Regions from separate parts of the Bacillus sp. 1A genome, predicted to be linked through region 2. Evidence: predicted binding sites of a transcription regulator. Region 2 holds the regulator's gene; the other holds the start of a gene.
What was found. Region 2 encodes LexA, which represses DNA repair genes until DNA is damaged. Its sites were predicted from a motif close to CGAACATATGTTCG; they were not measured.

Region 1 (3,425 bases), 490 kb from region 2:
AGCGGGTACCATAGTGCGTTAATTGAACGAATGGGTATTCCAGACCGTTTCATAGAGCACGGTAGTGTAACAAAATTATTAGAAGAAATTGGTTTAACGACAGATGCTGTTGTAGACCGTATTCATACAATGATTCCATCAAAACAAAAAAGGGCGTAACAAATGAGTGCAAAAAAAGAAAGAGTAGATGTACTATTAGTAGAGCGAGGACTTATAGAAACACGTGAGAAAGCAAAACGCGCCGTTATGGCCGGACTTGTATATGCGAATGAGATGAGACTTGATAAGCCAGGAGAGAAGATCCCACAAGATACAGAGATTACGGTGAAGGGACAAGTTATGCCGTATGTAAGCCGTGGTGGTTATAAACTTGAAAAGGCATTGGAGACATTTCACCTGGATTTACAAGATAAAGTTATGATAGATATTGGTTCATCAACTGGTGGCTTTACAGATTGTGCGCTTCAAAACGGAGCGAAATTATCTTATGCATTAGATGTAGGATACAATCAACTTGCGTGGAAATTGCGTCAAGATGAGCGTGTTGTCGTAATGGAACGGACAAACTTCCGTTACGTGACACCAGCAGACTTAGAACGTGGTTTACCGCAATTTTCTAGTATCGATGTTTCATTTATATCATTAAAGCTTATACTGCCGGTTTTAAAAACAATGCTTATGCCTAATGGGGATGTAGCAGCGTTAATTAAACCACAGTTTGAAGCTGGAAGAGAGCAAGTTGGGAAAAAAGGTATCGTTCGTGATCGAAAAGTACATGAGGCTGTCGTAGAAATGATTGTCGACTTTGCTATAAAAGAAGGATACGACGTAGAAGGTTTAACATTCTCACCAATTACGGGCGGGGATGGTAATATTGAATTTTTAATTCATCTGAAATGGCATGGTGAACGTGAGAATGGCGAAAATCATTCTCCAGTTTCTGTTGAGCAAGTAGTTACAGAGGCGCATGATGTCCTAAAACAAAAAGGAAAAGGGGAATAACATATGTTGTTCCTCTTTTTGTTGTAATTGTATAATGATTGTAAAAACAATTGTGTACAAGCAACGAATTATAAGTTAACATAAATAAGTGAAGTATACCAATGTTTAAACTATGGTAAGAGATAGTGTGAGGTGCAAATGTATGAATAAAGGTCAGCGCCATATTAAAATCAGGGAAATTATTGCGAACAAAGAAATTGAAACACAAGATGAATTAGTTGATATTTTACGTAATGAGGGATTTAATGTAACGCAAGCAACAGTATCGCGCGATATTAAAGAACTGCACTTAGTGAAAGTGCCATTACATGATGGGCGCTATAAATATAGCTTGCCAGCAGATCAACGATTTAACCCGTTACAAAAATTAAAACGCAATCTAGTGGATTCATTTGTAAAATTAGACACGGCAGGACATATGCTTGTGCTAAAAACACTGCCTGGTAACGCTCATTCACTTGGAGCACTTATTGATCATTTAGAGTGGGATGAGATCATCGGAACCATCTGTGGTGATGATACTTGCTTAATTATTTGCCGTACACCTGAAGATACAGGTGTTGTCTCTGATCGTTTCTTAAATATGTTGTAAAAAAAAATCTTGTTTACTTTCCTCTGTAAAGTGGAAAGTGAACAAGATTTTTTTATTGGTTAAAAATGTGAATTCTTAATTGTAATATAATATTTTCTTTGAATAAAATTAGAAAATAGGTGGATTGACCCGTAAAACGAATGTTTGGTACAATGGAGCGGTTAGAAAAGTAATTTATACATACAAACATATAGTTTGACTATTTGAATGAAGAACTGAGAAAAGCCCTTAATAGGGGATTAGTTTATAACGAGGTGAATGGGGCATTGTTATCGGAATTATCGATTAGAAACTTTGCTATTATTGAGGCATTAAATATTTCTTTTCAAAAAGGGTTAACGGTTTTAAGTGGTGAAACAGGGGCCGGAAAATCGATTATTATTGATGCGATTAGTTTACTTGTAGGTGGCCGTGGTTCAGCGGAATTTGTTCGATACGGAACAGAAAAAGCTGAGATAGAAGGGCTATTTTATGTAGAAGATGATAAGCATCCGTGTATTGAAAAGGCAGAAGAGTTGGATATAGAAATAGAAGACGGCATGATTATTTTGAAGCGTGATATCGCTGCAAACGGAAAAAGTGTATGTCGTGTAAATGGGAAACTGGTCACCCTTAGTATATTAAAGGAAATTGGAAAAACACTTGTTGATATTCATGGGCAGCACGAAACACAAGATTTAATGAATGAAGAGCGTCATCTATTTATGCTTGATCATTTTGATGGAGATCGCATTGTTAAACAATTGGGTATATATCAAAATGTATACGCTGACTATGAGAAATTAAAAAAACAGTTAAAATCGTTAAGTGAAAATGAACAACAAATGGCACATCGCTTAGATTTAATTCAATTCCAGCATGAAGAAATCAGTAAGGCGGATTTAAAGATGGATGAAGAAATTGAATTAACTGAAGAACGATTGCGAATTTCTAATTTTGAAAAAATTTATAAAGCATTAGGCGATGCATATCGCTCATTAAGCGCTGACGGACAAGGGTTAGATAATGTACGAAGCGCAATGGGACAAATGGAGAGTATTACACATTTAGATGAAGTTTATCAAGAAAATCATGATTCAATTGCAAATAGCTACTACTTATTAGAAGAAGTTGCATATCAACTTAGAGAAAAGCTCGATATGATGGAATATGATCCGAAGCGTTTAGATGAAATTGAAACGCGTTTAAATGAAATTCGTATGCTAAAGAGAAAATATGGAAATACTGTAGAAGAGATTTTAGCGTATGCTGATAAAATTGAACAAGAAATTTTTACGATTGAAAATAAAGACGTTCATATTGAAACGACGAAGAAGCAATTAAAGGAATTAGAAAGTGTTATTCTGCAAGAAGCAACGTCGTTAAGTAATATGCGTCATGAGCTTGCAGAGCATCTTACAAATGCCATTCATCAGGAATTAAAAGAATTATATATGGAGAAAACAAAATTTGAAGTGAGAATCATGAAGAGAGAAGGAAATGCTGAAGAGCCTCTTGTTGAGGGTGCCCCGGTAAGACTTACGGCGGATGGCTACGATCATGTGGAATTTTATATTTCAACAAATCCAGGTGAGCCGCTAAAACCACTTTCAAAGGTCGCTTCTGGCGGAGAGCTATCTCGTATTATTTTAGCTTTAAAAAGCATTTTTTCTAAGCATCAAGGTGTTGCATCTGTTATTTTTGATGAAGTGGATACTGGTGTAAGTGGTCGGGTTGCACAGGCTATTGCGGAAAAAATTTATCGAGTATCAGTAAACTCGCAAGTACTTTGTATTACGCACTTACCTCAAGTAGCTTCAATGGCGGATTCACATTTATTTATTCGAAAACA
Region 2 (3,425 bases):
TATTTATCCAAATACATTAAAAGTAATTAGAATAACTGGAGCGGATATAAAAGATGCCCTTGAACTCTCTGCTTCTTATTTCATATTAAAAGCAGATGGAACTATCATCGTAAACCCTACCTACATAGAACCAAAGCCGCAACACTATAATTACGATATGTGGGAAGGAATTTCGTACGTATTAAACATTTCCAAACCAATTGGCGAGAGAGTAGAATCCTTACAGTATAAAGGCGCTCCACTTCATATGAATGAAGAATATGACGTCGTTATGAATAATTATCGCGCAAGTGGCGGAGGGAACTTCTTTATGTTTCAAAATAAGCCCGTAATAAAAGACATACCAACAGATATGTCTGAACTTATCGCTAACTATATATTGAAGCACAAAAATATAGAAGCAACAGTCAATAACAACTGGAAAGTTATTAAATAACGGATATAATACATAAAAAAGATGGGCTTCGCCCATCTTTTAGTTTAATTTTGCATTATCTTGCTTTTTTAAAGCTTTTAATTTCGCCGGTGTAACATCAGTACCTTCTTCGTTAACAACTTTAATTCCTTTAAGTTCGTTTAACATATTTTGACGAAATCCTTTTAAATATTGTTCACGTAGCGATTGGCGCTCACGTTGTTCTTCTTCAGTTAAACCTTCAGCTTTTGCTTTTTTCGCTAAGAAGTTAATGCGTTCAATGAGTTCGTGACTTTGCATCTCGAATCCCCCTTTTACTCAAAACTGATTATTATCATACAATAGTTAGTCCTCTTTATCAAGCAATTGCTTTGTATATTCTACATATCTTCGATGTACAGTTGCTTTTGAAACATCATGACCAAAACCACGAAGTGTTGCTGCAATTTCTTCAAAAGTTAATTCATTCCGGCGTAAACGTACAATTTCCTCAATTGGCACTTCTTTTTTCTCACGTCCTATACTTAAATGACGATTTTTCAAATTATTCTCTGGACGAAATCCTTTCTCTACCGCTCTTTGCATGCCACGTTTAATTTTTAAATTGTGGATCTTTCTTTGATACTCTTCAACAATCCCAATTATATCTAGTACCATCGAATCAGAGTCAGAGAGTTCTAATTCTCCATTATGCGTATGCGTATATACTTTTATTCCCTCTTTATGTAAACAGTGCATTAATGCAATCTTTGCATTCCCTCTTCCAAGGCGCGTTTCATCTTGTATGAGAAGTACATCAACTTGTTCATCGCGAATTGTATCTAGCACTTCTAATATGCCATCACGTTCAATTGTATAACCACTAGCCTGCTCCTCAATCACCTTTACAACATTCATTTGATAGCGCTCAGCTAAATGCAATAATTCATCTTTTTGACGCAATAATGATGTTTCCTGTTCTTCTTTTGTTGTGCTCACACGTGCATAAATAATTGCATTCATTTTGAACCCTTCTTTCTCACTATATTTTCCTTATAGTGTATCATAAATTCGTCTTTCGTTCGAACTTATGTTTGTAGAATGTTTTTTCGCATGTTATACTTATTAATAAGAAAAATGAAAGAAAACGAGGTGTTAGAAAACATGGAAAAGTTAACGAAACGCCAGCAAGACATTCTCGACTTTATTAAGCTAAAAGTACAAGAAAAAGGATATCCACCTTCCGTACGTGAAATCGGTCAAGCAGTCGGCCTCGCTTCTAGTTCTACAGTGCATGGACATTTATCACGACTAGAAGAAAAAGGATATATTCGACGCGATCCAACAAAACCACGAGCAATTGAAATTTTAGGTGACAACCGAATGGATACAGAGACACAATCTGTTATTCAAGTTCCAATTGTCGGAAAAGTTACTGCTGGATTACCGATTACAGCAGTTGAAAGTGTAGAAGATCACTTCCCACTTCCAGCTAGCATTGTTGCTGGAGCAGACCAAGTATTTATGTTACGTATTTCCGGAGATAGTATGATTGAAGCTGGTATTTTCGATGGGGATTTAGTTGTTGTTCGCCAACAACAGTCTGCATACAATGGTGAAATTGTAGTCGCTTTAACAGAAGATAACGAAGCAACTGTTAAACGTTTCTATAAAGAAAAAGACCATTTCCGTCTACAACCGGAAAACTCTTCATTAGAACCTATCATTTTAAAACAAGTATCAGTTATTGGAAAAGTAATTGGCGTATATCGTGATTTACATTAAGAATAAAAAAAGAAGATAATTACCTTATTTATATACGGTAATTATCTTCTTTTTTTGTATTTTGATAGATTTTCATACATTTTATTTCTTATGAACGAGTTTCAATCGTCACATCGCCAGCAGCTGTTTTACCACTAATCTTTTTACTACCATTGCCAATTGTTATATTTTTATTTTCTTCATTAAAAATCATTACTTCACCAGCAGCACTTTGCCCAGTTATAACTGCATCTTGTGGTTTTTCTAATAAAGTAATATCTACATCCTCAGCAGTTGAACTTGCCTCTACATCATATTTAGGATCATGATCCATAATATGCACTTCCCCGCTAGCCGACTTCGCAGTTACTTTTCCTATTACCTTCTTAAAGCTCACCTCACCAGCTTTTGAAGATCCTTCCACACTTCTTGCTGTGACATTTTTCAAATCTACTTCTCCAGCGAGTGTCCCAACACTTACACAATCACTTTTCACATCACTTATTTCTATTTGTCCAGCTGATGAATTTATTTTTATCTCTTGGTATGAACGTTCAGGCACGAGGAGAGTTATTGTAGACGTTTGAAATCTAAAATCGTAAAAAGAAAAATCAAATGAAGCACCTTTTTCTCTTTCCCCAATAATTTTTAATGTGTCACCATCTTCGGCAATACGAACCTCGTGTTTACGTACATCTCCTGATTGCTTTACATAAAAAGAAGAGTCGGGAGATTTTTGGACAACAATATCCCCAGCATCTAACTTAACTTCTATATTTTTTAGTGTTTCGTTTTTAATTACGTCTTCTTTATTTCCTTCTTCTGCAGTTTGCACTGCTTTTTCATATGTTTGTGAAATCCCTATTACTCCAATAATGATACAAGCGATAGCTACTAATAATATTTTCTTCATCATCTACTCTCCTTTTATCATTTTGAAGTTCCATATTACATAACGTACGCATAACTTTTTAAACCACTTCGTACTATAATAAGCGATAATACATAACAACAAACCTACCCCAACAAACGTTATACTAACGAATAAATCCAACCATATAAAAGTACCCATAAATACTTTTCCAATAACGAAAAATGGTGTCACTACACTAGCAATTCCACCGAGCCAGAAGGAAAATATAAAAGCAATAATTGCAACTAACGGGCCTAACACAATAATAAAATTAAACAAACTAAGTCCAATCGCTGCCATGACAGCCCTTGTTATATTCGGAGTAGATGGGTCCTTTTTCATTTCATCAAAGCG

Region 1: recN (DNA repair protein RecN) is a predicted target of LexA. The motif match lies at 1,728-1,741, and genes of this name have one in related genera.

Annotation. Positions count from the first base shown of each region.
Region 1 is NZ_JBQYLZ010000001.1:2,382,561-2,385,985, forward strand. Features, by position in the region: gene dxs (1-deoxy-D-xylulose-5-phosphate synthase) at 1-159, shown strand, start outside; gene ACUN0F_RS12120 (TlyA family RNA methyltransferase) at 163-1,002, shown strand; gene argR (arginine repressor ArgR) at 1,145-1,594, shown strand; gene recN (DNA repair protein RecN) at 1,861-3,425, shown strand, end outside.
Region 2 is NZ_JBQYLZ010000001.1:2,869,239-2,872,663, reverse strand. Features, by position in the region: gene ACUN0F_RS14620 (bifunctional metallophosphatase/5'-nucleotidase) at 1-436, shown strand, start outside; gene ACUN0F_RS14615 (DUF896 domain-containing protein) at 476-715, opposite strand; gene ACUN0F_RS14610 (YneB family resolvase-like protein) at 761-1,417, opposite strand; gene lexA (transcriptional repressor LexA) at 1,559-2,179, shown strand; gene ACUN0F_RS14600 (DUF4097 family beta strand repeat-containing protein) at 2,268-3,074, opposite strand; gene ACUN0F_RS14595 (DUF1700 domain-containing protein) at 3,075-3,425, opposite strand, start outside.